Regions from separate parts of the Lentibacillus juripiscarius genome, predicted to be linked through region 3. Evidence: riboswitches for the same ligand, from Rfam matches in the RefSeq annotation. Region 3 holds a riboswitch; each other region holds the start of a gene.
What was found. Region 3 has a riboswitch for S-adenosylmethionine ahead of ACFSUO_RS10395 (methionine ABC transporter ATP-binding protein). Riboswitches for the same ligand answer to the same signal wherever they lie in the genome.
Positions count from the first base shown of each region.

Region 1: it holds a riboswitch for S-adenosylmethionine, as region 3 does, so the genes downstream of both, ACFSUO_RS15995 (PLP-dependent aspartate aminotransferase family protein) here and ACFSUO_RS10395 (methionine ABC transporter ATP-binding protein) in region 3, are expected to answer to the same signal.
Region 2: it holds a riboswitch for S-adenosylmethionine, as region 3 does, so the genes downstream of both, metK (methionine adenosyltransferase) here and ACFSUO_RS10395 (methionine ABC transporter ATP-binding protein) in region 3, are expected to answer to the same signal.

Region 1 is NZ_JBHUNA010000042.1:4,342-7,626, forward strand. Features, by position in the region: gene ACFSUO_RS15985 (hypothetical protein) at 60-572, shown strand; gene rarD (EamA family transporter RarD) at 789-1,691, shown strand; SAM riboswitch class I at 1,765-1,874, shown strand; gene ACFSUO_RS15995 (PLP-dependent aspartate aminotransferase family protein) at 2,001-3,285, shown strand, end outside.
Region 2 is NZ_JBHUNA010000013.1:57,618-60,902, reverse strand. Features, by position in the region: gene asnB (asparagine synthase (glutamine-hydrolyzing)) at 1-655, opposite strand, end outside; gene metK (methionine adenosyltransferase) at 803-2,002, opposite strand; SAM riboswitch class I at 2,161-2,268, opposite strand; gene pckA (phosphoenolpyruvate carboxykinase (ATP)) at 2,475-3,285, shown strand, end outside.
Region 3 is NZ_JBHUNA010000021.1:120,526-123,810, forward strand. Features, by position in the region: gene serS (serine--tRNA ligase) at 1-750, shown strand, start outside; SAM riboswitch class I at 839-942, shown strand; SAM riboswitch class I at 1,028-1,130, shown strand; gene ACFSUO_RS10395 (methionine ABC transporter ATP-binding protein) at 1,203-2,234, shown strand; gene ACFSUO_RS10400 (methionine ABC transporter permease) at 2,224-2,874, shown strand; gene ACFSUO_RS10405 (MetQ/NlpA family ABC transporter substrate-binding protein) at 2,906-3,285, shown strand, end outside.

The sequences.
Region 1 (3,285 bases), on a different contig from region 3:
TATACTATTATCATATTCCATTTGCCAGTAATTTGAAAGCGTTTTTTCTACTGAGGGTGATGAAAAAGATACTGTTTGAATTGGGAGGGTGTCCGATAGCAGGGTTATCCATTTATTCGTGGGGGTATCGACCTATTTGCGGAGATTATCAACCCGAATGCGGGAGATATCAACCGGTTCGCGCAGGATATCAACCGGTCGCCCGCAAGTATCAACCCGTTCACGGAAGAATCAACCGGAATGCGGGAGATATCAACCGGTTTGCGCGGAATATCGACCGGTTGCTGCCGAGAATCAACCCGTTTACGAGAGAATCAACCGGAATGCGGGAGATATCAACCGGTGCGCATGAGATATCGACCGGTCGCCCGCAAGTATCGACCCGTTTACGAGAGAATCAACCGGAATGCGGGATATATCAACCGGTTCGCGCAGGATATCGACCGGTCACCCGCAAGTATCAACTAGTTTACGGAAGAATCAACCCGAATGCGGGAAATATCAACCGGTCGCCCGCAAGTATTAACCAGTTTGTAAGTATCAACCTTAAAGCAAAGCTATCATCCCATTAGCGCAAGTATCTTTCACTATGCCGCAAAAAAAGTGCCAGGAACCATTCCACAAAAATATGCTCCCATTGCAGTGCATCATAATTGCCTTTTTTCAAAATAGATTCTAAAATTGGCTTATTTACAAACACACGACAGCCTGTTTGCTGCGCAAAAAAGACAGCTCATCAGCGCTGCACTCATTAAGTTTTAATCATTTGAATAAAGGGGGTTCCCGAGATGAACCAGGCAAACAAAATAGGCATTTTGTATGCGACAGGTGCGTATATTTTGTGGGGATTTTTGCCGATTTATTGGAAACTGCTGGATGCGGTTTCGGCCGGTGAAATACTTGCTCATCGTATCATTTGGTCATTTGTCTTTATGATTATTGTTGTATTATCTGTAAGGAAATGGAGGCCGTTCATCCATGAATGTAAAGTCATTCTGAGAGATAAAAAGAAACTGATCGGTATCTCGCTGGCATCGGTCGTTATCAGTATGAACTGGCTCACCTACATCTGGGCGGTGAATAATGATCACGTCATTCAGGCCAGTCTCGGTTATTACATTAACCCGCTTGTCAGTATCCTGCTGGGAATGGTCGTGCTCAAGGAAACACTGACACGGCGGCAAATTTTTTCATTCATTTTGGCCGCAATCGGCGTCATTAACCTGACTGTCAGTTTCGGGGTATTTCCATGGGTCTCCATTCTGTTGGCATTGACGTTTGCTTTATACGGGCTGCTGAAAAAAACGGTGGATATCAGCGCCATGTTCGGGCTGACGGTTGAAACGATCATCGTTACTCCGCTGGCGCTATTGTATCTGTTTCTATTCAGTGGGGAGTCTCTATCGGGCGCTGTTATGTTTTCCGGTACAGGGCTTTTGCTGATTGGTGCGGGTGTGGCAACAGCTGTGCCCTTGCTTCTGTTTGCGTTCGGAGCAAAAGAGATTCCATTATCGATGATTGGCTTTTTGCAGTATATTGCTCCGACCATCATGCTTATCCTCGGTGTGTTTGTGTACAGGGAAACGTTCTCCACAGCACACTTGTTATCATTTGTGCTCATTTGGATTGCTTTGATCCTGTATATGGGTGCAACCTATCGCAGGCCAGTGCGGCGTCAGGCAGGAAATTAACTTTTTTCAATTTTCCTGTTGACTTTCAGATGAACACATGTATATAATGTTCATTAAATTAATACAATTTCATCTCTTATCAAGAGCGGTGGAGGGATAGGCCCTGCGAAGCCCGGCAACCGGCAAGATTTGTCTTGCAAGGTGCTAAATCCTACAGGTCAGTAGAGATCTGGAAGATAAGAGGAGGACGGTTTCAAACACAAAGCCCTCTTCTCTTATGGAAGGGGGCTTTTTCATTTCTCCTCTTCCTCCAGACGAAATGGAACAGGTTCAAAAATAAAGTACGTAACCCAAAAGGAGGAATTTTTTATGACAAACTTTCATCTGCACAATCAGGAAACACAATTTCTGCATGGCGGGCAGGAGCCGGATCCGGCAACAGGGTCACGGGCGGTGCCAATCTATCAGACGACATCCTATGTATTCAGGGACTCCGAGCACGCGCAAAATCTGTTCGGATTAGCGGAACCGGGAAACATTTACACTCGTATCGGCAACCCGACGATTGACGCATTCGAACAGCGGATAGCACTTCTGGAAGACGGATCAGCTGCAGTGGCTACCTCTTCCGGCATGGCGGCCATTACGCTTTCGATTCTGAATATCGCAGGCAGCGGTGATGAGATCATTGCCGACAGCAATCTGTATGGCGGCACGTACAACCTTTTCGCGAACACGCTGCCAAAATACGGGATCGATGTTATTTTTGTCGATGGAACGGACCCGGATGAAATCCAAAATGCCATCACTGACAAAACGAAAGCTATTTTTGGCGAAATCATCACGAACCCGAGTCTGAATGTGCTCGACATCGAGACAATTGGCAGTATCGCCCATGACCACGGTATTCCACTGATTATTGATAATACATTTGCAACACCATATGTCACCAAACCGCTCACATGGGGCGCTGACATTGTCGTCCACTCTGCAACAAAATGGATTGGCGGTCACGGAACAGCCATCGCCGGTGTTGTTGTTGACGGCGGACGATTCAACTGGGCCAATGGCAAATTCCCGGGATTAACTGAACCGGATGAGAGCTATCATGGCCTGCGGTATGTCGACGTTGAACCAGCTGCATTTGCGACGAAATTAAGAGTCCAGATGCTGCGTGACATCGGTGCCTGCTTAAGTCCGCAAAATGCCTTTCTGCTGCTTCAGGGATTGGAGACGCTCCATCTGCGCATCGAACGTCATAACCAAAATGCGGAAAAAGTTGCTGCTTACTTGCAGGCGCATCCAGCCGTGGAATGGGTCAATTACCCTGGCTTGAAAGACCATCCGTCCCATGAAATGGCCAAAAAATATTTGCAGAATGGATATGGCTCGATTATTACATTTGGCATTAAAGGCGGACGTGACGCCGGAAGAAAATTGATTGACAACATCACACTCTGGTCACACGTTGCCAATGTTGGTGATGCCAAATCACTAATTATTCACCCGGCTTCAACGACCCACCAGCAGCTTAGTGATAAGGATCTTGTCAAAAGCGGTGTAACGGAAGAACTTGTCCGTCTGGCAATTGGACTGGAATCAACCGAAGACACGCTGGCAGATCTTGATCAGGCCATCGCCAAAGCAACCGGTG
Region 2 (3,285 bases), on a different contig from region 3:
AAGTGATCTTTTCGCCCGGTTTTTGTACAAAGTAATGACCTGGTTCCACTTTTTGAATTCCAGTTGTCATCGTCATTGGTTCCGGGACGAATTGAAAGCTTAAGTAATGCTGCAGCGCTTCCGTATTAACCGCTTCATTTTCCATCATAAGGGAGATACTTTTCTTTTCAGATGCGAAAGCTGTTCCTTCATCTGTTTCCCGGTAAAACAGCGGCTTAATACCGAATGGATCGCGTGCACCGTACAGTGTTTCCTGTTCCTTGTCCCAAAGAAGAATGGAAAACATGCCGCGCAAATGCTCAAATGCCTTTTCCCTGTATTTTTTAAATAACGCGGCGATAACCTCCGTGTCTGATTCTGTTTCAAATTGGTATCCTTCTGCGGCCAGCTCATCCCGCAATTCAACATAATTATAAATTTCCCCATTGAACAGAAGCCAAATTGTTTCACTATCACAGCTCAACGGCTGCTGACCACTATCAATGTCGATAATGCTTAAGCGTCTGAATCCGAATGATACATATGCGTCATGATAATACCCTTCATCATCCGGTCCTCTATGTGTCATAAGGTTATTCTGCTGTTTAAAAGCTGTTTTCTGTTCTTCATCTGGTGCAGCGGGTCTGCCGCGTAGTATTCCAATAAAACCGCACATTTTGTTTGCCTCACTTTCATCATGTTGCATCCTTCAGATTATACCACATTAAAAGCAATTATAACGATTAAAAATATGTTGAAATTACAGGTGTTTTGTACACAAAAAAGATGCAGACAATTTTCTGCACCTTTCCCGTATCTATCATCAGTTTTTTACCAGTGCTCCGAGTTCATCCACTTTGTCTGTTTTTTCCCATGGAAACAGAACATCCGTCCGACCAAAATGGCCATACGCAGCCGTGTTTTTAAAAATTGGCTTCCGCAAATCCAGCATACGGATAATCCCTGCCGGACGAAGATCAAATACTTTCCGGATTGCATCTGCAAGGGTATCTTCGTCCACAGCACCAGTACCAAATGTATTCACCGAGATTGATACTGGTTCTGCCACACCAATTGCGTAGGCCAGCTGCACCTCGCAGGCTTTTGCCAGGTCGGCAGCTACAATGTTTTTAGCAACATATCGTGCCGCATACGCTGCTGAACGGTCCACTTTCGTCGAGTCTTTTCCACTGAAAGCTCCACCGCCATGACGTGCATAGCCGCCATAAGTGTCAACGATTATCTTTCTTCCGGTTAGACCTGCATCCCCCTGCGGACCACCAATAACAAAGCGTCCTGTAGGGTTAATAATATAATTGGTCTCCTCATCCAGCAAATGGGCCGGCACGACTGGTCGGATGACATGTTCAATCATATCCGATTCAATCTGTTCTACTGCAGCATCCTGATGATGCTGAGTTGAAATAACAATCGTATCAATCCTAATTGGCTCACCATCTTCACCATATTCAACAGTTACCTGGGTTTTTCCGTCAGGACGCAAATATTCCAGTATGTTCTCCTCACGTACATCTGCCAGTCGTTTTGCCAGCTTGTGCGCCAATGAAATCGGCAAAGGCATTAATTCCTCTGTCTCATCACAGGCATAGCCAAACATCAGACCTTGGTCTCCTGCACCAATTGCGGCAATTTCCTCGTCACTCATTTTCCCCTGACGAGCTTCCAGTGCATTGTCAACGCCATCGGCAATATCCGGTGACTGCTCATCGATGGCTGTGAGTACTGCACATGTTTCTGCATCAAAGCCAAATTTAGCCCGTGTATAGCCAATATCCTTGATCGTCTGACGTACAAGCGCAGGAATATCCACGTACGTTGTCGTTGTAATTTCTCCGGAAACCAACACGAGCCCTGTAGTAACAGTTGTCTCACATGCAACCCGGGCATTGGGGTCTTTTTTTAGTATTTCATCTAATATGGCATCTGATATCTGATCACAAATTTTATCCGGGTGGCCTTCTGTCACCGATTCAGATGTGAATAATCGACGTTTAATAGCCATATGGCCATGTCCTCCCTTGGATTGTGGTACGGAACTCCATCTTTTCAGTTATAGAGGCTGTTTAAAAAGTCTGGTTTATTCTCCTTTTAAACACGCACTTATCATTTACAAACAAAAAAACCTTTCCTGCATCATGAGGAAAGGAATGAGGCCTTTCGCTCTTATTGTTCAAGGACTTATCCTTGCTTCAGATTAGCACCTTTTCACGCATCGTGACGGTTGCCGGGCTTCATTGGGTCTGTCCCTCCACCAGCTCTGAATAAGAGAGTATCCGCTCGAATTTTATCGTATCGAATTCCTTTTCCGATGTCAACTTATTTCGCACTTGGGAGGAACATTGACATAAAAATTTCATATAAATAATTCCAAGATTAGTGTGGACTAATTTTTCAAATGTGTTATACTAATAAGCAGATTCAGGTGATCAAACGTTTTTTGTTTAAATAATATGTGTAAAAGGTAGGTATCACAAATGAAAACAAAAGAAGATACATTGCTGACCAGGGATTTACTGACACACCCTCATTTGCAGTCAAACCTGACTGTACCGCGGCTGGTCGAAAAAGTTTTGTCACGCTCTGAAGGCGTTCTAAGTGCAACGGGAGCTGTCAGTGCCCATACAGGTGAGTATACAGGGCGATCCCCGAAAGATAAATATATTGTTCGTGACGGTACTAGTGAAGATGTTGACTGGGGGGATGTCAACCAGTCTATCGATGAGGCCACCTTTGATCATCTGCTGGAAAAAGTGACGGCCTATTTACATGATAGAAATGAATTGTTCCATTTTCAAGGATTTGCTGGAGCAGACGAAAATTTCCGGCTTCCTATCCAGGTGATTAATGAATATGCATGGCATAATCTGTTTGCTCGTCAGCTGTTCATCACGCCAACCGAAAACGAATTAGCAGAGCATCAGCCGGAATTTACCGTGATATCTGCCCCGACGTTCAAGGCAGACCCGGAAGTTGACGGCACTAGCTCTGAAACGTTTATTCTGATTTCGTTCGACAAACGAATTGTGCTGATTGGCGGAACAGAATATGCGGGAGAAATTAAAAAATCCATCTTTTCTGTCATGAACTACATGCTGCCAAAACGTGATGTATTATCGATGCACTGTTCAGCCAACGTCGGACGCGAGGGGGATGTGGCCCTGTTTTTCGGACTGTCTGGAACAGGTAAGACGACCCTTTCTGCTGATCCGTACCGGCGTCTGATTGGCGATGATGAGCATGGCTGGAGCCCGAATGGCGTGTTTAATATCGAAGGTGGTTGCTATG
Region 3 (3,285 bases):
GCATTGATTAGCTTCATGATGGACTTGCATGCAGACGAACATGGGTACACGGAAATGATGCCGCCACAGATTGTCAATCGCGGAAGCCTGACAGGAACTGGACAGCTGCCTAAATTCGCCGAGGATGTATTTAAACTGGCTGATTGGGACTATTTCCTGATTCCAACGGCTGAGGTGCCAGTGACGAACTATCACCGGGATGAGATTCTAAGTGTGGACGACCTTCCAAGAAAATATGTGGCATACAGTGCTAACTTCCGCTCTGAAGCAGGCTCTGCTGGACGGGATACACGCGGGCTTATTCGCCAGCACCAGTTTAACAAAGTGGAACTGGTTCATTTCACCAAACCGGAAGATTCATATGACACATTAGAAGTGCTGACCGGACATGCCGAGAAAGTGCTGCAGCAGCTGAACCTGCCGTATCGTGTGATGAGCATGTGCACGGGCGACTTAGGCTTTACTGCTGCTAAAAAATACGATATTGAAGTATGGATCCCAAGCCAGAACACATACCGCGAAATTTCGTCCTGCTCCAATTTTGAGGATTTCCAAGCAAGGCGCGCTGGCATTCGTTTTCGCCGTGAAGAAAAGGGAAAACCAGAATATGTGCATACATTAAATGGCTCAGGCCTTGCAGTGGGCCGAACCCTCGCTGCTATTCTGGAAAATTACCAGCGCGAGGATGGCTCTGTTGTCGTCCCGAAAGTACTCCGGCCGTATATGGGCGGAAAGGAAGTCATCAAATAGTCAAGTAACTGGATCAGATTTATTTTTAAAATGTATTGACAAATAATCTAAATGATAGTAAGCTTTATTTTAAATTAAATAATCAAACTTCTTATTTAGAGAGGTGGAGGGAATTGGCCCTTGGAAACCTCGGCAGCGGACTTATTTAAGTACTGTGCCAAATCCAACAAGCATTTGCTTGGAAAATAAGAAGAGAGAGCGGATCTGTTTGCAAATCTCTTTTTATTTTGACCATAAGAAGAGATTTTTTCATTTCCAAAACTAAATAAGAACGAACTTCTTATCCAGAGAGGTGGAGGGACTGGCCCTTGGAAGCCTCGGCAGCGGACTTTTTTAGTACTGTGCCAAATCCAGCAAGCAACAGACTTGAAAGATAAGAAGAGGATAATACAAAAAATGCCTCTTCCTATCTATCAGAAAGAGGTATTTTTTTACTTTAAGGAGGGGAATCATTGATTACATTAGAGAATGTCACAAAAATTTATCAAGGTGGAGAAAAGGAAGTTAAGGCCTTGGATGATGTGAATTTACAGATTGAGAAAGGTGAAATATATGGTGTTATTGGCTTCAGCGGCGCTGGGAAAAGTTCATTGATCCGCTGTGTCAATCTGCTTGAGCGGCCAACCCATGGAACGATTACTGTTAATAATCAGGATTTGCTTCGCCTTTCCCCTAAGGAATTAAGAGAAGCAAAACGAGATATCGGTATGATTTTCCAGCATTTCAACCTGCTAGATTCTAAAACAGTTTTCACCAATGTGGCAATGCCATTATTGCTTATGAAAAAACCAAAAGAAGAGGTGAAGAAGCGGGTCGAGGAATTGCTGGATTTCGTTGGGCTGCGTGACAAAGCAGATAACTATCCGGACCAATTATCAGGAGGACAGAAACAGCGGGTAGGCATTGCACGGGCCTTAGCAACGCAGCCATCAGTCCTGCTGTGTGATGAAGCAACATCGGCACTTGATCCGCAGACAACTAATTCGATTTTAAATCTGCTGAAAAAGATTAATCAGGAATATAACATTACCATTTTGATTATTACGCATGAGATGGGAGTTATTCGCGAGATTTGTGATAAGGTCGCCGTTCTTGATCAGGGTGAAGTAGTGGAATCCGGTTCTGTTTTTGAAGTGTTTGCTCGGCCAAAGACAGCCGTTGCCTACAATTTTGTCAGCACGGTCATGCATGATGAAATACCGGAATCTGTCCATCAATTAATCCGTTCTCAAGGGGAAACGAACCAGATTTACCGAGTTGTGTTTTTTGGTGAAGCTACCGGGGATCCGCTGCTTTCACAAATAGCGAAGCATTTTAATGTGGAAGTAAATGTGTTGTTTGGCAACATAACTGAATTACAGGGAATACCATTTGGAAATTTGGTTATTCAATTTCAGGGAGAAACGAAAGAGATTAATAGGGTACTCATGTATATTAATCAGCAAGAAGTAACGATTAAGGAGGTTTTGGAAGATGCTGGTTGATTGGAATCAAATTATTGCAGCATTGGGGGAAACTGCTGCAATGGTGGTATTTTCATTATTGTTTGCTATACTAATTGGTTTGCCGTTAGGAATCTTGCTTGTCGTAACCCGTGAAGGGCATTTATGGGAAAATGCTCTAATCTTTAAGGTGCTGAATGCGTTCGTAAACGTGTTCCGTTCCATACCTTTCATTATCCTGATGGTTGCTGTTATTCCATTTACACGCTTGATTGTCGGGACATCAATTGGTACTGCAGCTGCAATTGTGCCAATGGTGCTTTTTTCAGGCCCATACATTGCCCGGTTAATTGAAAACTCCCTGCTTGAGGTTGACCCGGGTGTGATGGAGGCGGCACAAGCAATGGGAGCGACACCATGGCAAATCATTATTCGTTTTTTGATACCGGAAGCATTAAGTTCACTTTTACTGGGATTAACGATCGCAACCATTGGGTTAGTTGGTGCATCAGCTATGGCTGGTGCCATTGGCGGGGGAGGTCTTGGTGATTTGGCGATCACATATGGCTATCAGCGATTTGATACGGCAGTGATGGTCATTACCGTAGCCATTCTGGTTGTCATGGTGCAGGGATTGCAAACGACAGGGAATGTTTTATCAAAAAAAGTTAGACGGCGTTAAGAGCTGAACATATCAAAGGGGTGCAGGAAATATGAGAAAAATTGGTTTGTTTTTATTGTTTATGAGTTTAATAGCGGTTAGCAGTGCATGTTCCAGTGATGCAGTATCAACTGTAAAAGTTGGGATCAGTGGTTCGGATACAACGGTCTGGGATTTTGTTGCTAAAAAGGCTGAAAAAGAAGGAATAAATGTTGAGATTGTCCGCTTTTCTGATTATGTTCAGCCAAATCTGGCATTAGCGGAAGGGGAACTGGATGCTAACGCCTTTCAGACAGTATCTTATTTTGATGCATTTATCGAGGAGCACGATTTGGATTTAGCACCGATTGCGACAACAGTCATCGCACCAATGGGGCTTTACTCTGAAAAATATGATTCTCCGGAAGAAATTCCAGAAGGTGCAACTATTGC